4 regions of the Paenibacillus sp. GYB004 genome follow, and region 4 is predicted to be linked to each of the others. Evidence: riboswitches for the same ligand, from Rfam matches in the RefSeq annotation. Region 4 holds a riboswitch; each other region holds the start of a gene.
The links. Region 4 has a riboswitch for cobalamin ahead of PV433_RS32130 (LysR family transcriptional regulator). Riboswitches for the same ligand answer to the same signal wherever they lie in the genome.
Positions count from the first base shown of each region.

Region 1: another riboswitch for cobalamin. It lies ahead of PV433_RS33490 (ABC transporter substrate-binding protein); the one in region 4 lies ahead of PV433_RS32130 (LysR family transcriptional regulator).
Region 2: another riboswitch for cobalamin. It lies ahead of nrdI (class Ib ribonucleoside-diphosphate reductase assembly flavoprotein NrdI); the one in region 4 lies ahead of PV433_RS32130 (LysR family transcriptional regulator).
Region 3: another riboswitch for cobalamin. It lies ahead of PV433_RS05935 (ABC transporter substrate-binding protein); the one in region 4 lies ahead of PV433_RS32130 (LysR family transcriptional regulator).

Region 1 covers NZ_JARBDB010000073.1:87,380-93,070, reverse strand. Annotated here, with positions in the region: gene PV433_RS33505 (YdeI/OmpD-associated family protein) at 1-305, opposite strand, end outside; gene PV433_RS33500 (GyrI-like domain-containing protein) at 607-1,293, opposite strand; gene PV433_RS33495 (cobalamin-binding protein) at 1,411-2,238, opposite strand; gene PV433_RS33490 (ABC transporter substrate-binding protein) at 2,283-3,275, opposite strand; cobalamin riboswitch at 3,563-3,765, opposite strand; gene PV433_RS33485 (alpha/beta fold hydrolase) at 4,135-4,881, shown strand; gene PV433_RS33480 (NUDIX domain-containing protein) at 4,961-5,473, opposite strand.
Region 2 covers NZ_JARBDB010000047.1:230,878-236,568, reverse strand. Annotated here, with positions in the region: gene PV433_RS19635 (histidine phosphatase family protein) at 1-516, opposite strand, end outside; gene nrdF (class 1b ribonucleoside-diphosphate reductase subunit beta) at 1,315-2,283, opposite strand; gene nrdE (class 1b ribonucleoside-diphosphate reductase subunit alpha) at 2,320-4,404, opposite strand; gene nrdI (class Ib ribonucleoside-diphosphate reductase assembly flavoprotein NrdI) at 4,391-4,750, opposite strand; cobalamin riboswitch at 4,957-5,155, opposite strand; gene PV433_RS19615 (cysteine dioxygenase) at 5,453-5,691, opposite strand, start outside.
Region 3 covers NZ_JARBDB010000009.1:80,891-86,581, reverse strand. Annotated here, with positions in the region: gene cobT (nicotinate-nucleotide--dimethylbenzimidazole phosphoribosyltransferase) at 1-518, opposite strand, end outside; gene PV433_RS05945 (ABC transporter ATP-binding protein) at 546-1,367, opposite strand; gene PV433_RS05940 (FecCD family ABC transporter permease) at 1,372-2,412, opposite strand; gene PV433_RS05935 (ABC transporter substrate-binding protein) at 2,413-3,378, opposite strand; cobalamin riboswitch at 3,562-3,771, opposite strand; gene PV433_RS05930 (hypothetical protein) at 4,097-4,660, opposite strand; gene PV433_RS05925 (hypothetical protein) at 4,781-5,170, opposite strand; gene PV433_RS05920 (hypothetical protein) at 5,271-5,420, opposite strand.
Region 4 covers NZ_JARBDB010000071.1:17,286-22,976, forward strand. Annotated here, with positions in the region: gene nrdE (class 1b ribonucleoside-diphosphate reductase subunit alpha) at 1-111, opposite strand, end outside; gene nrdI (class Ib ribonucleoside-diphosphate reductase assembly flavoprotein NrdI) at 108-479, opposite strand; gene PV433_RS32120 (glutaredoxin family protein) at 476-700, opposite strand; gene metE (5-methyltetrahydropteroyltriglutamate--homocysteine S-methyltransferase) at 1,094-3,364, shown strand; gene PV433_RS32130 (LysR family transcriptional regulator) at 3,385-4,326, opposite strand; cobalamin riboswitch at 4,636-4,841, opposite strand; gene PV433_RS32135 (phosphotransferase family protein) at 4,984-5,691, opposite strand, start outside.

The sequences.
Region 1 (5,691 bases), on a different contig from region 4:
ATTTGTTGCAGGCTGGTGAACCGGATCTGGCGCGCGGCTTGTACATTTTTCGTTTGTTGGACAAGTATTCCGTGAGGATCTTTTAATAAGGCGCCTTTGTGAAACAGAAGCGCGCAGTACTCTTTAAACCCATGGATTAATACGATGTTTTTGTTCTGATACGTATAACAAGGATGCATCCATTTAAACTCTTCGGTCAGCTCGCAGTCAAGTACGATTTCTCTCAACATCTCGAACTCTTCTTTCCAGTTTTTAGCCTTGCTAAAAAATGGATCAATCTTATGATTTCTCGTACCTTGTATCATCCATGTATACCCCTTTCCGTTAAACATTGTGGCGACTTCCCAATCAGACACCATTCGGTGACTATTTCGATTATATGACACCTTTTGGTGTCTTGTAAACAACATTTTTACTTTGCTTGATGCAACCGGCGACTCTGTCTGCGTTAGGTGATGACACACTTCTCGCGAGCGGCAGTACGCTCCCGAACGACGAATAGCCTCACCCGCTAGCTGCGGGCGAAGCTCGTCAGACGGTGGCGATCAGTCAACTTCGGTCTGTACGTCATTACATACGTCGCGATTAATCCCCTATTGCTTCCTGTCATTTATTTCGTATTACTGGAAATCTCAAAACCGTCTTCATTTTTGACAGATCCGATCTGCGCGGGTCGGATAAATAAATTTCCCTGTGGGTTTTATCGGAACGCACATATCCTTGTTCCCTGCAGTAGGATTCCATTCTCGAAAAGCTTTCCGGTTCGCTGTCGAAACTTCCGATATGCATCATTTGGCAGCATAATCCATCGGTCATCGTAGCGAAAATGAGCTGATCAAGATAAGGATTCGGCTTTTTCTTTTTCGTTTGTTCGACAAATGCAAGGAATAACGCACTTGTTAGAAAGTCGGGTTGGCGTATCATAAGGGTGTATTTCAAATTGCTCTTATTCGTGGGCGGCTTTGACTTGTCGATCAAGTCCCATATTCCTTCAAGCGGAAAAACGGTGTATTCATAATAACCGGCGGGCATGTTTTTATGTTTGTATGACATTTTCACCGCGTAGCTCAAGCTGTACAAGGCTTCTGTCGCCCGGGCAAACTCCTCTCCGTTCGGATCGCCTTCGCCGCTAATCCTGATAAACGGCATCTCGCCGATATCCATAATAACCGGGTTGTTTCCCGGTACATAGATGGATTTGTAGTCTTTTTTATAATCTATTTTTTTGCTAATGGCGATCACTCCTCTTACACGTTTGACACTACTATACACTAGTAAATACGACAACAGCATGTCATATTTTATCCTATAGTTTTGATAGGTGGCTCAGTGCCGGATCGTGCGCACCACAAAGAAGCAGGCCGCCCGACACCGCCGGCAGCCTGCTTTCCTTATGATGATCTCTAACAATCAGATCGCCTTATCGCCCAGCCAGCGCTCCATCTCCTCGGCATCAAAAGGAGGATAGATGTCCGGATGCAGCATATGGCCCAGTTTGCTCAAGCCCGCTACAAGCAGCGGCGACGGCCGGCAATACAGCGATTCCTCCATGACGCGAATCCGTCCTTCGGTGACGGCCCGCAGTCCTTCGGAGCCGGGACGGTTGCGGACGATCTCCGGCTTGACCTGCTGTTCTCTGACGCCGACCCAGGCGAGTAAAATATAGTCCGGGTCGCGGCGCAAAACGTCGTCCCAATCGGTCTTGACCTTGGCCGCGGGCTCATCGGCGAATACGTTGACGGCGCCGGCCAGCTCGCTGATGCCGGTCAGCCAGTTGCCGCCGGCAGGCGTGAACACCGGCTTGGGCCACCATTCCCAATAAAGGGAGGGCTTGTCGATACAGCGCCGGCTCAATTCCGCATAATAAGCGAGGCGGTCCTCGTATTTGTTCCGGGCCGCTCTGGCCCGATCCGGCTCGTCCAGTGCCTCGCCTAGGGCGGTCAGGCATTCGGCGATATCCGTCAGCGTTTTGGGATTAAGCGTAATATACGGCAGGCCCCGTTCCTCCAGGGCGGCGATGTTCTTCTCCATGCCGGGTACCGTCAGCGATGCGAGCACCAGATCGGGACGCAGCGCCTCCACCGCATCCATATCAATGTTCAAATCCGAGCCGAGCTTCGGCAGCCCGTTCGTGCTGGATGGCCAGTCTGTATATTTATCGACCCCGACGATATGGCGGTCGAGCCCCATAAAACCTAGCAATTCCGAATTGCTAGGACTGATCGATACGATTCTCATAGCATGACACTCCCTTCGGCTTCCTTAACGCGAGTGGCTGTCTCTTATTGGATCAGATCGGGATAGATGCCTTTTGCAATCGTCCGCAAGCCATCCACAATGCGGGGACCCGGGCGGTTCAGCGTATCCTGATCGACGCCGACGAGCTGGTTGTTTTTGACGGCATCGATTTTATCCCATCCGTTGCGTCCTTTGATGATTTGGTCAAGCGTAAGACCCGCTTTATCTTTGGTGCCGGTCGTATAGAAAATGACGGCAGGGTTGTCCTGGATAATTTTCTCTTCGTTGATCTTGTTGTAGCCTTTCGTATCCGCAGCGATATTAATGCCGCCGGCCAGCGTCAGCACCTCGTCCATAAACTCGCCCTTGCCGACCGTCCAGCCCGGCGAAAACTCGATGTATACTTTTTTCTTCTGGTCCGGCTTGACGGTGCCGACGGCGGTTTTGATGCTGTCGATGTCCTTCTTCATCTTGTCGGCCAGTTCTTTGGCTTCCTTATTCTTATCGGTTAATTGTCCGATGATCAAGACGTTGGCGATAATATCGTCGATCGATTTCGGTTCGAATTTGTACAGCGGCAGGTTCAGCGAGCGCAGCTTGCCCAGCGCGTCGTCCTTGATGGAAATGCCGGTAATGACCAGGTCGGCATTGGCCGCCAGCACCGCTTCCACGTTCGGAGCGGAAACTCCGCCCAGCTTCGGCTTCGACTTCGCCGCTTCCGGGTAGTTATCGAAATCCGTTACGCCGACGATCCGGTCGCCCAGTCCGAGCGCGAACAAAATTTCCGTTTCGGCCGTGGAGGTGGAAGCGATGCGTTGAGGCGCTTTTTGCAGCGTTATTTCGGTCCCGGTCGTATCTTTCAAGATAAGCGGGTATTTAGTGGCGGTGACAGCGGCATCTGTTTGTTTGGGTGCCGCCGTCTCTCCCGCTGGGGACGCCCCGTTTTTCACAACAGATTCTTCCCCGCTCCTCGCCCCGCAAGCAGCGATCGAGAAGCTAAGAAGGATAACGAGTAATAGTGCGGTAATCTTGTTCATGAAGCGTTTCGTTCCTCTCCGGTTTGAAATTGTAGAGAACGGCTTGAGGGTGCTGAAATCCCGTATCTACCGTCCGGCGCAACATCAAAAACCCCGTTCCGGAGGAAGGGGCAGCTCATCAAGGATTTGCCAGGCACGGCGCAACGGCGAAATACCGCCATGACGCCAAAAAAACGGCGCTGCAGCGCGTCGCGCCCGTCACCGGTCCGCTCACGCGCATGGCTGCAACCATGCTGGTAAAGATCAAATCGCTGAATAGCCCAATCCTTTTCCGCGAAGGATGTCGTTGGCTGAAGCGCAGATAGGCAGGTTTCCTGGCTCTCGGGCATTGCGAGTTCCCCGCCTTCCCATCCCTCGTAAGGAACAGTGGCTTGTGGAGTTCTCCCCGATACACAGTGGCGGGACCGCGCCGGATTCGCACCGGCTTCCCTTTTAACCCGGCATCCGGTCGTCTTGCACCGAACACTGGGCACCTACTGGCTGATACAGTTCTTTCACTAGAGTCAAGCTCATTTCACTCTGGCGATTATACCATAGCATGGGCTGGGATGCTATGCTTGTTTCAATTTGATCACTCGGCCGGTGGAAGGACCACGTCCAATGAAGATAGGATCGCTTTATAATCGTGTCCCGTTCGTTTTCGAAGAACCATGCACGGGTACCTCTCAAATGCATTGGGCATAAACTGAGCTATGTCATTGTGGAGAGGATGTTTACCTTGTTTCCTTATCGACCGGAAATTCATCAATTTCCCTATTCCGATTATTGGTTTCGTCCCCGCGGACATTATAGTTCCCCCTATTCCGAAGGCGGATTGCACTGGAGGCGTCGCGCTTTAGAATCGGACGAAAGCTGGCGGATGTCCAACCAGCAGCGGCTTACTTTCGTGCTTGTGCATGGCTCTTGGGCTGACGCTCACTTTTGGGACGGCGTAGCTGCGGCGCTGCGCAGTCAAGGGCATGACGTCCATACGCCGGAGTACGCGGGTCACGGCACAGATCCGAACAAACATGTCTCGCATGCGATGATCACGAAGTCCGTCGTCGCCTTTATCATGAGGCTCAACCTGCGCGATATCGTTCTCGTTGGGCACAGCTTCGGCGGATCGGTCATCCAGAAGGCGGCCGAGCAGATACCGGACCGCATCAAACGTCTCGTGTTCTGGGACGCGTTCGTCCTGAAAGACGGCGAGTCGGTTGCCGACGAGCTGCCGCCTCAGACAAGGCAAAGCTTCGAGCAGCTCAGAGCCGGATCGGAGGACGATACGATCCCGCTTCCGTTTCCGCTGTTTCGGGAGTTGTTCGTCAATACGGCAACCTTGGAGCAAGCCAAACAGTTTTACACAAGTGTCCGTCCGGAGCCGGCGAAGCCGCTATTCGAGAAACTGGATCTACAAGTGTTCTATACGCTGCCTACGCCCAAAAGCTATGTCTATTTCTACCAAGACAACGTGCTGCCGCAAGGAGAAGGCTTCGGCTGGAATCCGCATATGTCCGCACGGCTAGGTTTGTTCCGCCTGATCGTCGGCGATGGGGACCACTTTACGGATACGCGCACAAGGCCGGCCATGGTGGCGCAGAAGCTTTATGAGGCGGGCCGGGACTGATCGGGGACCGTAATGTACCCAAAAAGTTACTGTGGAGGAGTCTGGACCAGGTTGTCTGAACTAATGAACGGTTGCCTTTTCAAAATACGAGAGGGTCTACCAGCTCATTCCAGTGCACCAACGGTCGGCCCGTATGGTCTACGGCCATCGTACCCGTATACACCCGGTCCTTGTGCTGACAGCCCTCCGTCATCAGATGCTGCCAGACCGCTTGCAGAAATACAGAGGTCAGGAGTGGCGGCACTTCGTTCATGTTCTGCCACTTCGGCTGCCCCTCCTCGGATGTTGTCAGTTCCGTCCGCATCACTTCTCCGGTATAGACATACTGCACCCGGATTTCCGCTTCCTTTTGCCGCATCAGTATGTAACGGAGACGCATCTGACGGATTTCTTCGCGCCTCAGTCCCGTTTCTTCTTCAATTTCCCGAAAACAGGCCGCAAGCGGATCATTCAGTTCTTCCGGCTCCATATGACCGCCGATTGCAGCGTAAAACGGTTCAGACCGGCCTTGCCACTTGGAGGCCGGCTTATTCATCAACAAGACTTGATCGCCCCTGAACAGAAAGGCGGAGGCCAACTGTCTCAACTTCATTTCCACTTCAAATCCCTCTCCTGTCTGGATTATAGTCATTTCTGGTTTTTAGTCCCATTCTAGTATTCATGTCAAAATAATGGAGAAAGTTTACTGGATTAACGGGCTGCCAAATTAGGCCGAATTCGGCTTGCTTCTGAACTCGACCTGATTGATTCGCCGGAGCAGGCAAATGAATTCACCTGACCTCCATCCTATATGTACGATCCCTGATATAG
Region 2 (5,691 bases), on a different contig from region 4:
CCACAGCTTCTCCAGCGGATCACCTCGAAAGTAAGCCATCATCATCTTTAAGGCGACCGCATGCGTAACAATCAATATAGTTCCGCCCTGGTGGGCAGCAATAAGTTCCGTTAAAGCCGGAATAATCCTTTCGGATAACTGAACAAACGTTTCTCCCCCGGTTAAAGGAACATAAGTATGCGGCTTGTTCCAAAATGCAAAATGCCTCGCAGAATCCGTACGATCCAAATCGATCCGTTTTTGTCCCTCCCAGCCTCCTAAATGAATTTCTTTCAAAGAATCCATCGGGATTAACAGGATATTGCGAGTTCCTCGGATGCGATCGGCCGTATCCGATGCCCGTTTGCTCGAACTGCAATAAATCGCATCGATCGGCACCTTTTCCAGCTTCGCACCCAGCCATTCCGCCTGCTGCTTTCCCAGCTGAGTGAGCGCAGAATCCCGATGACCCTGCAGCCGTCCTTCCACATTCCATTCCGTTTCTCCGTGACGGGTTAAGTAGAGGGTTGTTTTCATCGTAGAATTTTCAGCCCCTTTTCCAAAAACTAACACAAATAGAGGCGGTTTGCACCCCTTATTTCCACCAACTGGCGGGGGATTCGCCCTTCTCACCGATTTTTACAGGGTACAAACCGCTCTCATTCGGTTCCTGCCACGATGAATCCCCCGGCATAAGAGGTAGCTTTTCTGGGTTCAGATTGTTCCGGTTCGCTTTAGCGCCTTAAACACTTTGGCGAATATAGTTATCCCATGCTGAGCCAATTAAAAAAAAACGTACGGTGAGCTTCCGGACGGTCCTTTGACGTACAAACCCATACGCTAACGCGTGAAAGAGAATGGGTACCACCTTCTTTTGCTCCAGCCGCTCGCCCTCAGTCGTGTTGTCTTTTTGCGGTGGTATCGCTAACGAACCCAGCAACCGTTATCAGAGCCGAATGGGGGCGTTTGAATTTGTAACGAACTCTAGTATGGTTATTTCCGCAAATCAGATTCGTTTTTTGCCACTTTCGGTTCAATAACGATCCCTGGATTCGTTACGTCTGGAAAAACGTCGTTTTTCAGTCATAAGCGTGATCCAATTCGTTAGTCATCGGACCTGAGTTTACGTTCTCTAACGCCAAGGAAGGAAACCCCTTCCCTTCATTTAGCACGGTAAAGAGCTTAAACTTCCTGGCAGATAAAAAAGCCTTTCTACCCACGAAATTTTATAAATTATACGTATAAAAAAAGCTGTCCACATCCAAATCGATGCGAACAGCCCTTGTATATCAAGATGAAAGATGATGACACATTCCCGGCGGTCCCGCTCCCGGATTAAAACTTAAAATCGTCGTCCGACAGCGGCTCGACGTGAATGGTGCGCACGTAACCGTTGCCCTTCTTGGAGAAGAAATCATGCTGCTTCGTGCGAGTGCTGATTCCGTTGAAGACGATCGGATTCACTTCCTCCTCGGGGAAGGCCGGTTCCTGTCCCAAGTTCATCAGCGCTTTGTTCGCGTTGTACCGGACAAACTTCTTCACTTCCTCAGTTAGTCCGACCGCATCGTACAACTGCTCCGTATACAGCTCCTCGTTGCGGTGCAAGTAGTGAAGCAGCCCTTGGAACGTCTCCAGCGCGTCCTTCTGCTCGTCTTCATCCAGCTCTGCGAATACCTCTTGAGCCAGTACGCCTACGTATAACCCGTGAATACTCTCGTCTCGCAAAATCAGGTCGATCACTTCGCCGCTGCTCGTCATTTTGCCTTGCCCGGCCAAATACAACGGGTAGAAAAATCCGCTGTAAAACAAGTAGCTCTCGAGCAGCACCGAAGCCGCCATCGCCAAGTACAAATCTTTGCGCGTCTCAATCGAGCGGTAATATTGCGAGATCGTCTCCGCTTTCGTTTGCAAGAAGCGGTTATTCTCCACCCAGCGGAACACCCCGTCGATCTCTTCGGTCGTCGCCAGCGTCGTGAAGATGCTGCTGTATGACTTGGCGTGGATCTGCTCCATCATGCCCATAAATCCGAGCACCGCTTTGCGCTGCAGGCCGTCCACATGCTCCATGATCTTCGGCATGCCGACTCCGCCCTGCACCGTATCGAGCAGCGTCAGTCCGCCAAGCACCTTCATATACAGCTCGCGTTCGTCTTCATTCAGCGTAATCCACGACATTTTGTCGTCGGAAAGCGGAATTTCCTCGTCCGTCCAAAACTGCATAATGTTCTGATTCCAAAAGGTATTGGTAAAATCGTCGTCCGGACGGTTCCAGTTGACGGCTTTATGCGCCTTTGCCTCTTTCATGAGCCCATGATCTCCTTCCGTCCATCCACCCCGTTGTTACACGGAGCAGCTGACGCATTCTTCGACGGACAAACGATTCGTCCGGGTGTAATACAGCGACTTCAGCCCTTTTTTGGCGGCATATATATAGTAACGGGCAAGCTGTCTCGTCGTCACGTCGCTGTTCACATGCAGAACCGTGGAGATGCCCTGGTCGACATGCGTCTGAATCTCGGCGATCAGATCGATGACCTTAAACTGGTCCATGTTGTAAGCCGATTTATAGAAGAAGAAATTATCCCGATTCAAATACGGCATCGGATAATACGTAGTCGAGTTGGCATACGTGCGCGTCTCGATCGGCTCGACGATCGGCATAACGCTCGATGTCGCGTTCTGGATATATGAGATGCTTTGCGTCGGCGCAATCGCCAAACGGTAGGCGTGGTACAAACCGTGCTTCCTTACGTCTTCCTTCAGCTTGTGCCAATCTTGAGGCGACGGAAGGGCGATCCCTTCGAACAACTGCTTGATCTTATCCGATACGGGACGGAAGTCGTTCTCCACATAACGGTCGAAGTAAGTGCCTTTCGCATATTCGGACCGTTCAAAGCCCTCGAACACGATTCCTTTCTCGCGGGCGATATCCATGCTTTTCTCGATGGAATAAAAGTTCATCGCCATGAAAAACGTCCGGGCAAATTCAATCGCCTCCACGCTGTCGTACGCAATGCTGTTCTTGGCCAGGAAACCGTGCAGATTCATCGCTCCGAGCCCGACCGAATGCAGCTCGCGGTTCGCCTTCGCGACGCCAGGTGCATTCGAAATAAAAGTCATATCGCTAACCGCGGTGAGTGCGATCATCCCTTCATGCACCGACTCGCGGATCTTTTTCCGTTCCATCACATTGGCGATATTGAGAGACGCCAGGTTGCAGCTGATGTCGCGCCGGATGATATCGGCTTGACCGTAGTCGCCGATCTCCGACGTTTCCTGCAATTGGAATATTTCCGTGCACAGGTTCGACATTTTGATCGATCCGATATCTTTAAGCGCGTGAGCGCGGCTGGCGTTGCTGCGGTTCATCATGTAGGGATATCCCGATTCGAGCTGGATCGTGGCGATTTTGACGAGCATGTCTCTGGCTCCCATAACCGCTTTTTTACGTATGCGGCCGTCGGCCATCAGCACGTCGTACATATCGTCCATATCCATATCGTCCAAATGGGTGCCGTAAGCCCGGTATACCGAGTATGGCGCGAATACGTGAAGCGGCTCGTTTTGCTCGGCCAGCTTATAAAATTTATCCGGCACGATCAAGCCGATCGATAACGTCTTCAGGCGGGATTTCTCGTCCGCGTTAATTTTTTTGCTGTCCAGAAACTCGATGACGTCCCAGCCGAAAATGTTGTAGTACGCCGCTCCGGAGCCTTTGCGCTGCCCCATCTGGTCGGCATAGGAGAACGCGTCCTCCATCAGCTTGAGCACCGGCATGATGCCTTTGGCTGCGCCTTCGACGCCCTTGATCGGCTCGCCGCGGCCGCGCAGCTTCGACAAGTTGACAGCTACGCCGCCCCCGATCTTGGACAGCTGCATGCACGTGCCGATGCCGTAATTGATCGAATTCAGCGAATCGTCGAGCTCGAGCAGGAAGCACGATACCATTTCGCCGCGCCTGCTCTTGCCTGCGTTCAGGAAGGTCGGCGTAGCCGGCTGCAGCCTGCGCTCCATCATCGATTCGGTCAGTGAGCGGGCCGCGTCCATATCGCCGCGCGCCAGATGGAGCGCAACGATCGCCACACGGTCCGGGAAATGCTCCATATATAGGGAACGGTCGTCGCTTTTTAAAGCGTAATCCGTGTAAAACTTCGATGCCGCCATGTAGGACGGGAATTCGAACTGGTATTGATGCGCGATGTTATAGATTTCTTCAACCTGTTCCATCGTGTATGTATCCAGTACATTTTCGTAAAAGTCGTTGTCGATCATATGACGGATTTTCTCAGCCGTCGAAGCAAAACGAACGCTTTTGCGGCCGACTTCCTCCATAAACGCCACGACCGCCTCCTGGTCTTTATCCAGGCTGAAAAAGCCGTCCTGATCGCGCTGCATCAACATGTTGTTCAACTCAATATGCCGCAACTGCGTTCACCTCCCGTACGAACTTCTCTACATCCTGCGACGTTCCGGCCAGTTCGAACTTGGCCAGCACCGGCACGCCGTACAAGTCGGAGATCCGGTCCGCGCTCCGCGCGAAGCCTTCTCCCCAATTACGGTTGCCGCTCGCGCATACGCCAATCATCTTGGCCGAGTTCCGTTTCAGGAAGTTCAGCGTTTTCTCCGGAGCCTGCCCGAATCCGGTTGTATAGGTAACGAGGACGAACGGCTCGTCGACAGTCATTTCTTCGTCAATCTTGACTGCCGGCAAATTCAGCTTGCTGACGAACCGTTTCACATTTCCCGTTCTGGAGTCGTAAGCGATCAACATCTGGATTCTCCTCTCTATGTACCCTAGACCCGCGAGTGTCTCTGCGGATGGGAAGATCCGCTTGCCGCAGGCAGCGGCTCCGCACCGATTCTGTTAAAAAAGACGCATCTGCGACAGCCCGGTGCCGGATGCGCCTTTTGCGCGCATGCCAAAGAACGCCTGCAAGCACAAGGACGATGCGGACACTTTCCTATCGACCGTAGGTAACGTGTCTAAGATATCGGGCAGGTCTCCTGACTCGGGGATCGGCACTTCAAGTCCGCCTTCCCGGCACTAGATGTGCCAGTGGCCAAGGACTGAAGCTACTCCCTTACAGTGGCGGGACCGTGCCGGCTTCTCACCGGACTTCCCTATTAAGCTATCGCGCCCAGTTGGGCGTGAAGCACCCGAACGAACAATATGTAGTTCATGGAATTTAATTTATATCAAGATATTGTGTTTGTCAATCGGTTCAGCCGCCTATTTAAGTATGAAAATATGAAAACGGAGAGAGGAAAAACGTCAATCTCGCATGGGGATTGAGATTCCCGACTTCAAAAAATTTTCGTCACATCTCCTCGTTTGCCCTGCCTCGCGCTTTTGCAAAAAACTAGTGAAAATGGATCTTCTCGGGACAAATTAATCAAGAATGGGAAAGGCAGGAGCATCTTCCGCGGCGTCTGCGGAAAACTCCTGCCTATATGATTCGGATAATTAGCGCCATTAAATAACATAATCCAGGACGTATTCCTCAGCGGCGCGATACGTTTTCGTCCCCGACAGCGGCGGAGCATACACATGTAAGGATACGGTTCGTCCGGACGCCGGATTGGCCATCTGATGGATTTGACCGTGCGGAGCATCCATTAGTTGACCTTCGCGCAGAATCGCCTCGGAGGACGCGCAGACGGCCTCACCCCGCCCTTCATTCCGGTAGATCGTATTCCGCAGCGTTCCTTCGA
Region 3 (5,691 bases), on a different contig from region 4:
AACATCCGGTAGCCTCGTTCCGCGAGCCCGTTCACGATGTCGATCCCGACGGCTATCGCCCGGACCGCTTCTTCCCGGCTCATGGCCGGCCCAACCGCCATGTTGTCCGTCCCCATCTTCACCTTCCGGCTGACCAGCCCCGGATGGCTCAGCTCGGCGTTCACGCCGATATCCACACAGACGACATCCGCTCCGGTATGGCGGGCCAGCACATTCACGGCGGCTCCGCCGTTCAGAAAGTTCATCACCATCTGAGGCGTGACCTCCGCCGGAAAGGCGCTGACGCCTTCGGCGCAAACCCCATGGTCTCCGGCCATGACAACGACCGCTTTCTTCGACAAATCCGGGTTCAGCTCTCCCGTGATGCCTGCGATCTGCCTGGCGATCTCCTCGAGCTTGCCCAGGCTGCCGGGCGGCTTCGTCAGCCGGTCCAGCTTGTGCGCGGCCGCTTGCTTCGCGGCCTCGTCCGCCGCCCCTATACGACTAACCATCTGTTCCAATAATTGCTGCGATTCCATGATGTGTTCGTCCCCTCCCGTACCCGGTTATTGGAATGGCAAAACGTGCTTGCGCTGCCCCATGTCCGCCTCCGGCAAGCCAGGCTGCAGCAGCAATTGAGGCGCTCCGGATACCGGATGCGCCGTGATGATCGGCTCGGTGCCGTATACCATGGCGATCAGCTCCCGATCGATTACTTCCCAGGGCGTACCGATTTTGACGATGCCGCCGCGGTGGATCAGCATCAGTCTGTCGCAATATTGAGCGGCCAGATTCAAATCGTGCAGAACGGCCACGACGGTGAGCGGCTGCTCGGATTGCCAGCGGCGGACCGTGTCCATCATCTGCACCTGGTAGCCGATATCGAGAAAGGTGGTCGGCTCGTCGAGCAGCAGCAGCCGCGGCTGCTGTGCCATCACTTTACCGAGCGCCACGCGCTGCCGTTCGCCGCCGCTCAAATATTCGAGCGACCGGTCGGCGAAAGGCTCCAGCTGCAGCTTCGTCAAAATGGCGTCGATCAGGCCGGAAAAATCGTCCGGCTCGTCCCCGAGCCAATTTTGAAACGGAAACCGCCCCATCTCAAGCACTTCGCGCACCGAAAAGCCGATCGGAGGCAGCGCATCCTGCTGCAATACGGCCAGCCACCGGGCAAGCTCCTTGCGGGCAAACGAACCAAGCGGCTTGCCGTCCAGCCGGATCTCGCCCGAATCGGCCCGGTCCACCCCCGATATGAGCTTCAGCATCGTCGATTTCCCGCTCCCGTTCGGCCCGATGATACCGAACGTCTCCCCTTCCTTCACGGCAAACGACACTTCCTCCAGGACGGTGCGGTTGTCGAACGACTTGGATATTCCTTTTACCTCGATCATACGATCAACCTTTCATCGTCTTCTTTTGTCTCGTGAGCAGGTAGGCGAAGAACGGGGCCCCGAGAAACGCCGTCACGACGCCGAGCGGAATCTCCGTCGGACTCAGCACCATCCGGGCGAGCGTATCGGCCCACAAGACGTAGATCCCCCCGAACAGGAGCGATAACGGAATAAGCAGCCGATAATCGGGACCGACCAGCAGCCGGACCAGATGAGGCGTAATCAGACCGACGAAGCCGATGACGCCGCACACCGATACGGCTACGGCCGTCAGCATCGTCGAGACGATCAGGACGTTCCGCTTCGTCCGGTCCACCTGGACGCCCAGATGGGCGGCATGCCGCTCGCCAAGTGCGAATAGATTCAGCGAACGGCCGTAAGGAATCAGGAAGACGGCGCCGATCACGAGGTACAGCGCAACGACCGTCGTATACGGCCAGCCCCGCAAAGCGAGACTTCCCATCAGCCAGAACAGGATTTCATTGACGACCTTGTTCGCAGACATCGCCACCATAAAGGAAACGAGCGCGCTTAAAAAGGACGAAACGACCACACCCGACAAAATTACCGTCTCCGTGCGGAACTTCCCTTGTATTCCGGCGAGCCGGAACACGATCCCTAATGTAATGCTGCCGGTAATAAAAGCGACGATTGGAATCGTCCAAATGCCGAATAAGGCATAATGAAGCCCGAATAAAATAAGAAACGCTGCTCCGACCGACGAGCCCGAAGCGACGCCGAGCGTATACGGATCGGCCAGCGGGTTGCGCAATACGCCCTGAAACCCCGCGCCGGCGATCGACAGCGCCCCTCCGATGAGTACGCCCAGCACAATACGCGGCAGACGAACCTTCATAATAATCTGCTCCGACGATTCAGGCCAGATGACCGGAACCGATTCCCCGAGCCACGGTACCTGCTTCAGCAAAATTCCCCACACATGGGGAATCGGAATCCGCGCAGAGCCAAGCGACAAGCTGACTACGACGGAAAGAAGAAGGAGCACGATGCCGGCTCCTCCCCATAACAGCAGCTTCTTCTTCATTTATTTCACCAGATCGGGATAAATCGCTTTGGCGACATCCGCAAGCGCCTTCGTGATGCGAGGTCCCGGGCGCGCCAGCAGACTGTCGTCCAGCCCGATCACTTTATTGTTTTTAATCGCATTGATTTTGTCCCAGCCACCGCGGCTGCGGATCGTTTTCTCCAGATCGGGAACGCCTTTGGCGAAGAAGATGACGTCCGGATTGGACTGGATGATCTTCTCTTCGCTGATCTGCTTCCAGCCCTGCAGGTCGGATGCGACGTTGACGCCGCCGGCCAGCGTGATCAGGTCGTCCATGAATTCGCCTTTGCCGACCGTCCAGCCTGGGGAAAATTCGATATATACTTTCTTCTTCTGGTCTTCCTTCAGCCCTTTCAGAGCGTCCGTGACCTGCTGCTTTTCCTTCTTCATCTGTTCGGCGACTTTCTCCGCCTGCGCCTGGGTATCTGTAATTTGTCCGAACAGAAGAACGCGCTCGATCGCGGCGTCAATCGTTTTCGGGTTCGTCTGGAACAAATTCAACTTCAGCTCGTTCAGCTTCGCCACCGAATTTTTGTTCAGCGACAGTCCTGCGAATACGATATCCGGATTAGCTGCGATAATCGCTTCCGGATTTCCTTGCAGATCGCCCATTTTCGGCTTGCTTTTCGCTTCCTCCGGGTAATCGTCGAGATTCGACACGCCTGCAATCTTGCTGCCGAGCCCCAGCGCGAACAGCACCTCCGTCTCTGTCGGAGACAGCGATACGATGCGTTCCGGCGCCTTCGCGAACGTAAACTCCTTGCCGGAGTCGTCCTTGATCGTAAGCGGGTAGGAAGTCTTTTTGCCTGCGGCTTCCCCGCCGGTTGCAGCCGAACCTCCGGTTGCCGGCGCCGGCTCCTTGACGCCCCCTTCTTGCTTTTGACCGCATGCCGCGAGCGCGAACGCAAGCGTGACGGACAGCAGAAGCATGATCAGCTTCTTCATGGTTGCTCCCTCTCCTTTAGAGTTACTCTCCTTGCACGAACGTTCCCCCGATTCCTCCGACCCGACTCACAAAAGAAAACCCCCATCCTAGACCGGAGGGGGGCAGCAAACACGGGTAATCGCGCATCCGCACGAATACATGAAATTCCCGAATGTTGCCGGCTCCTTTTCCTCGAAGGAAGCAGTGCATAAACGCAACAGGCAGGTCTCCTGACTCATAGGATGCGCCCTATAATCAAGCGCTGCTTCTTCCGCCTTCCCGTCTGCATCAGACAGTGGCCTAGTGGAGGAAGCTCCTATATCACAGTGGCGGGACCGTGTCGGACTTGCACCGACTTCCCTTTTAACCCGGTCGCATGCTGACTTCCGGGCACCTGTTGACAGCGATTCCTTCCGCAGCGGCGAACCGTCTGCGGACATCTTGCTTACGGATCGATTATAGGCTATATCCGGCGGGTTTACAATACATCTCGTACAAATGCCATGCGTGCCGCCAGCCGTTCCCCGCTCCCCATACGACCGTAATAAGCGGGTCCTCGTTATGAAAACCGAACCCGCCGAGTCCCCCTCCTGATTCCCTCTAAAATGTGCTCTCCATAGGTCGATTCCGGAATTCCGGTTCGCCGCGAGAGCCGGGCCCCAAGGACAAGCTGCGCAATGACAAAAAGCGCCCGGTTACCCAAGCGCTTAGGCTCTATCCATGCCTAGTTGTTATCGCTCACTGCCGCTGATCCGTAATTCCTGCATTCATCTGCCGGCTCACTTCCTGCAAAATCAGCTCCTCCATCTCGGGCACAAAGCGGCTCTTGAAGCCGATCGTGAACGGGTGATCCGCTTCGTATCCGCCCTCCTTGAGAATGCGGCGGGTCGGGATGTACGAATAAACGCCGTTGGAGTAACCAAGCACGATCAGCTTCCGGTCCGGGCAGCCGCGCTTCAGCATAAGCGAATATTCGGTCGGGATTTCGCTTTCCAGCGCTGCGAGCACAACCCGATCCGACAGCTTCCAGGTTTGCACATAGAGCGGAAGCTTCGTCTTCACGACGCCCCTTTGCTCCGCCTTGATCGTCCGCTCCGCCGCGCGGCGATAAAATTCGCCCGCCTCCCCGCTCAGCAACTGGGCCATCTTCCGCTCGTCGGGAGCCCCTGCGGACAAGTCGATGCTGGCCAGCTCCGAACGGAACGGACCTTCGATCCCGGCATACGTCCCATCCGTCAGGACACGGCCCACCTCGCTCGCCAATTCGTCGCCTGCGGCTTGCATCTCCGCGGTCGAGCACACCTTGAAGCGGCCGTCCTCTGCACTATGACGCGGCTTCAGATCGCCGGCGGCGCCTTGCAGGAAGACCGCGATCTCTCCGGGACGCTCGTCCTCCAGCCTGTGGCAGGCACGCCCGACGAATTAATACTTGATATCTTCGGTATAATCGATCGCGGCCGAGTCTTCGTGCCACTGATCCTGGGCGAGGCTGTAATTGCCCCGGCGCAGCTCCGGATGCTCGCCTGTCAAGTGAATCGAAGCGTGCGTGTGCGTGAAGTGGAGCAAAATATCGGCTTCTTCCAGCCCGAACCGCTCGCCGAGCGCCTTTTTGACACCGAGCACGAATCCCCTGTCCGCTCCGAGCGCGTCGAAGACGACAAGCAGCAGATCCTTGCCGCCCTCCGAGAGCAATACGGCTTTGACGTACAGCTCGTCGAGCAGTCCTTCGCTTTTGCGGGTTCTTGCCCCGAATCCGGCCATAAATACAGGCTGCGGCGGTGTCATGCTTTGCTTCATTACCGCAAACTTCATCTTCCTCCACTCCTTCGCCAACTTGATGATTACGAAGCACCGGCAACAAGTCCGATCTGCCGACTGGACGCTCCTACATACCTTTCACCGGAACCGCCCCTTACTCCTTCAACGAGCCCAGCATCGCGCCTTTGACAAAATGACGCTGCAGCAGCGGGTACACGATCAAAATCGGAAGCGTCGCAAATAATACGATGCCCGCCTTCATTTGTTCCGGCGTGTACAAGCTCGCGATCTCCTGAGCCGACATCGAATCCTGCACCTGTCCCTCGATGACCAGATTGTGTTGATTTTGGGTGTTGCGTGGCTTCCATTTCGGGCATCTCTACCTGCAAAATCCGCCCTGGGCGGGTCGTCAAAAGTCTGAATCGCACAAAAAGAGGCTGTTCCAAAAGTCATTTTGCGATTTCTTGAGCCCGCTTAGAACCAATTTTCCTTGAGAAAAAAGACCCCAACTTCCACTTTAGTGTGGAAATTGAGGTCCTTTCGCGTTCGGAAATGGGGATGTTGCTATGTCAAGC
Region 4 (5,691 bases):
GTGCTCTAAAAAGTAGCGGCGCGTTGCCTCTTTATCCTTGGCGAGATCCAGCTTTCCCGTCCGGCTGTATTGATTCAGCATCTCGTTGTTCAATTTTAAATAGGATTTCATCCGACGTGCTCCTCTCGGAAACATTGCTCGTAATAGTCGTGAATGGCCTCATAGTCTTCCGCGAAGCCGCGCATGTCGATCTTGCGCACGAGCGGGACATTCAACTGCCGCGCGATCGAATCGCCGGCTCCGCCGAACACGTTATGGCCGAAGTTGCTGTTACCGCTCACGATGACGCCGCGGCAAAGCTTGCCGTTCCTCTCGAGAAACAGCTTCACCTTAACCGGGATCTCTCCTAGGCCGTCCGTATATGTAAACAGCAAAAAAGGCTCCGCAAGCATACGGTCTTCTTCGATTTCGATCGCAGGCAACCGAAGCCGCGAAACAATATACCGGACATTACCTGTACGGCTCGCAAAAGCGATCATACGTTCACCTGCTCCATAAGTTTGACCATTTCGCTCGTATCGAAAATAAACTCGCCGCCAGCTTCCATAACCGGCAAGCTCGTGACTCCCGCTTCTAGTAATCTTTCACGCGCATCTTCGTCATGATCGATGTTGACGATCTCGACTGCGAGACCAGAACGCGCAATTTCAGATTTGATCCACATGCATTTCGGACATACCGTTTTCGTATAAAGTTTCATACCGATTCTCCTCCGGTTTCGTTTTGGTCGAATAAAAAAGCACCCTCGGGGATGAGAGCGCGGCCACCGACATCATTCGACTCTAGTTTTAGATAACGAGCCTTGTGCCATCGGCACACCCCAACATAGAATCCTATGTCTTCATGGCGTCAGCACCTGACCGATATTCGTATTTTAAATGAAGTACAATCATCATAGCATACGTACGCCAATATTCCAATATACAGTATGTTAATTGTCCTTTTGATCCTTTTCCATCAATATATTGATATGACAAGCTTCCCGTTTGGACCATAGAATAAAACTATGCCTGGATATAGCTTTTTTGTGTTTCCCGATAGCAGCTTCCGCGCTCTATACTAAAGCCAACATTCACGCAAGGAGCTGTTACAATTGAAAACATCCATTATCGGTTATCCGCGAGTCGGAGCGCTAAGAGAGCTTAAATTCGCATCGGAAAAATACTTCAAAGGCATGCTTCCCGTCGAAGAACTGCAACAAACGGCGGTTCAGCTTAGATCGGCCAACTGGAAGCTTCAGCAGGAGAATGGCATCGATTTCATTCCGTCCAACGATTTCTCCTTCTACGACGGACTGCTCGACACAGCTTGCTTGCTCGGGATCGTTCCGCAAAGATACCAAGCGCTCGGCCTAAGCCCGCTGGAGACGTATTTCGCAATGGCGAGAGGCTATCAAGGCGACAAAGGCGACGTTAAAGCGCTGGCGATGAAAAAGTGGTTCAACACGAATTATCACTACATGGTGCCCGAAATCGACGATACGACAAGCATCCGTTTGGCCGGATCAAAGCTATTCGACGAATTTACGGAAGCCAAACAGCTCGGCATCGCAACCAAGCCTGTGCTGATCGGAGCATTCACCCTGCTCAAGCTCGCGAAATTCACCGGCTCGAAGAAAGCGAAGGATTTCGTGCCTGCGGTTGTCGAAGCTTATACGGCTGTCCTGAACCAATTGAATACGCTTGGCGCAGCATGGCTTCAACTGGATGAGCCTGCATTGGTAACGGACTTGACTGCGGAAGATATCGCACTGTTCACGGAGCTTTATAACGGTATTCTGTCCGCCAAAGGCAGCGTAAAAGTTGTCGCACAGACGTATTTTGGAGACGTTCGCGACTGCTATCAGCTGCTTCAAGCGCTGCCGTTTGACGGGATCGGCATCGATTTCCTCGAGGGCAAGCAGTCTTTGGACCTCGTGCGCAAACATGGCTTCGCAAGCGACAAGGTGCTGTTCGCCGGCGTAATCAACGGCAAGAACATCTGGAAAAACCAATACAAGCAGACGATTGCCCTCGTTCGCGAGATTAGCAAGCATGCAAGCCAAGTCGTGCTCGGCACTTCATGCTCGCTGCTACATGTCCCCTACACGATTAAGCACGAAACGAAGCTGACGGCGGCGAATAAGCAATATTTCACGTTCGCGGAAGAAAAGCTGCGCGAGCTTGCAGAACTCAAGTCGATTCTGGAGCAAGCAAGTCCCGAAGCCTCCGCTTTGTATACAGAGAATGAGAAGCTGTTCAGCGCATCCCGCCTCGCGAACGACAACTCGGTACAGAAGAGAGTGGCGGAGTTGACGGACGCCGACTTCACGAGATTGCCTGCCTTCGCTGAACGGGAAACGATTCAGAAAGCGAAATTCAATCTGCCGCCGTTACCTACGACGACGATTGGTTCGTTCCCTCAGACAGCTGACGTCCGCGCAAACCGCGCAGCGTTCAAGAAAGGCAACATCACCGAGCAGCAGTATAAGCAATTCAATTTTGAACGTATCGCAGATTGCATTGTCCAACAGGAAGAAATCGGGATTGATGTCATTGTTCACGGTGAATACGAGCGCAACGACATGGTCGAATACTTTGGCGAATGCTTGGACGGCTTCATCTTCACGGAGAACGCTTGGGTGCAGTCTTACGGGACACGCTGTGTAAAACCGCCGGTCGTGTGGGGCGACATTAGTCGCAGCAAGCCGATTACTGTAGAATACTCGGCGTTCGCGAAGAGCCGTACCCACAAGCCGGTCAAAGGCATGCTGACGGGTCCGGTTACGATCCTGAACTGGTCGTTCCCCCGCGAAGATATCAGCCTGAAGGAAAGCGCTCTTCAGATCGGTCTTGCGATTCGTGACGAAGTACTCGATCTTGAAGCCAACGGCATCGAGATTATCCAGATCGATGAAGCCGCATTAAGAGAGAAGCTCCCGCTGCGTCATTCGGACTGGCAGAGCGAGTACTTGAGCTGGGCGATTCCTGCCTTCAGACTCGTGCATAGCGGCGTCAAAGCCGAAACGCAAATTCATACCCATATGTGCTACAGCCAGTTCAACGATATCCTTCGCGATATCGATGCGATGGACGCCGACGTCATCACGTTCGAAGCATCGCGCTCCGACTTGGCCATCATCGACGCAATCAATGAGTGCGGTTTCCGTACTGAAGTCGGCCCAGGCGTATACGACATCCATTCCCCTCGGATTCCAAGCGTCGAAGAGCTGAAACAAGGACTTGATCGCATGCTGGACAAGATCGAGGTCTCCAAGCTATGGGTTAACCCGGACTGCGGACTTAAAACCCGCGGTGTCACTGAAACGTGGGCCAGCTTGAAGAACCTTGTCCAAGCAGCCAAAGAAGTAAGAGCAACATTGTAATAACGGACAAGAGGATGGGCTCAAGCGAGCTCATCCTCTTGGTTGATGATCGGATAGCCGAAATCCGTAATGACTGTTTTGAGCTTCAGAACGTAGGCGGCGGCCAGCTGGCTCAAGCTCGCCTTCGGATTCACGATGTAACCTACCTGTATGCTCTCGTCCGTGCGCAGCCGTACGGATTTAATTTGCTCCCCGTTCAGATCCTTGTTCAGTACGCCCGAGCTAATGGTATAACCATTGAGCCCGATCAGCAGGTTGAATAACGTGGCGCGGTCACTGACCAATATTTTCTTCTTGTACGTCCGTGTGCTGAGTATTTCCTCCGCGAAATAAAAGGAATTATATTCGCCTTGCTCAAAGGCCAGGCACGGGAAGTCATCCAAATCTTCGATGTCCAGCAGCGACTTGGAGGCAAGCGGATGCTCCTCACTGATGAATACGTGCGCTTCCGCTTGGAACAGCGGATGAAATCGCAGCTCGTTGTCCTTTAATATCTTCTGAATCACCTTTCGGTTGAATTCGCTCATATAAATGATTCCGAGCTCGCTTTTCATATTCCGTACGTCTTCGATAATCTCGTAGGTGCGTGTTTCGCGCAGCGTACACTCGTACTCATCCACGTTAAGCTCCTTCAGCAGACCGACGAAAGCCTGTACCGAGAAGGCGTAATGCTGTGTTGAGATCGAGAACAGTTTCTTCGAAGGCTTACGATTCATATACCGCTGCTCGAGAAGCTCGGCTTGCTCCACGACTTGCCTGGCGTAGGATAAAAACTCCGCTCCGTCGCTTGATAGCACGATTCCCTTGGACGATCGAAGGAAAATCTCAATACCCGCTTCCATCTCGATTTCTTTCACCGCGTTGGACAAGCTTGGCTGCGAAATAAACAGCCTCTTTGCCGCTTCGCTTATGGAGCCGCAACTAACGATGGTCAGAATATATTTCAATTGCTGCAAGGTCATTGGAATCCCCCTTCACTCCAGAATTTGCTCCGTTTCACCCGTTCTAGCAATTGCCCGATCCGCAACTCCACTCGCTACCTGTCCTGCATTGGCGACCCTATACGGATGCTCCTTGATCCATTCAGAAACAATGAGATAAACATTGTCTTTCATATATGGGCTACTCTATGAAACATGGTATCGGCTCGTGCCGCATCTGCTAACAACAATAAAAGGCGTCTTCCCTGTGAAAAAAAACATAGGGAAAGACGCCTGCATAATCTACATTATGACGGTTCATCTAACACCTCCCTATCTCCCGTAGGTACAGCAGTGCTGTCAGAACAGGCAGGTCTCCTGGCTCCGGAATCGTCACTCGGCAGCGGCCTTCCCGATCCATGTAGATCAGTGGCTGGTTGAGCTGCCTGCTCCTCCGTTACAGTGGCGGGACCGCGTCGGTATTGCACCGGACTTCCCTATTAAGTCAGAACGACAAGCACGCTCGCCGATCAGACACCTGTTCTCGATTATGCAATTTATACAAAATTAAATATATCTACATCTTACTCGACAATGAACGATAAAAACAAATGTCCCTTTGCCTAATATCCAGTAGTGGAGACTTCCTTCCTATATCACAATATACTAAAAACGCTAATATGTTCTAAACCACTATGCTCAATAACCCACTGAATTCCTCAAAATAGCAATATTTTCTTGAAGGAACGTCTGATTTTTTTCAATTCCTCTGTTTTTACACCAAACAACTGAGCTGAAAGCATCGTAAATATCATAAAGCGGCAGCGCTCTTTCCAGAGCCAACATAGGTCGAATCGATTGATAACCTTCAATGAACGGTATCTTTGTCCTCGGATTGACTTCCCAAATATATCGATTGACTTTCGTAAAATCGATTTCCGACGATCCGCCACGGGCACTCTCGAAATCAATAATGCCGGCAACCTCGTTACCATTCACCAATATATTGCCTGGCCTAAAATCCATGTGAACCATGCAGGGTCCGTCCGGGTCCGGTAAAGCAGAGAACACTCGATCAAAGTGAAGAATACATCTTTCATACAATTCTGGGTCGAGAATTTCTTTGCATGGCTCTTTCCACTTTTCAAAATTACTTTGGATATGTAATCTCCAATTATTTTGCTCAAGTAACTTATAACCATCGGTTAGATGGTAACCATACCCAGGAGCTTTAACCTCATGGAGCTTAGCGTGATACATGCCAATTTGAAAAGAGAGTTTCTCATCAATGACTCCTGTACAAGGCACACCTTGGATGGCTGAAAGAAGCAATGCTCCCGTAATAGTTTCATCCCCATACCAAATGTCCAATACCTTAGGAACAGGTATTACATCTTTTAATGTTTC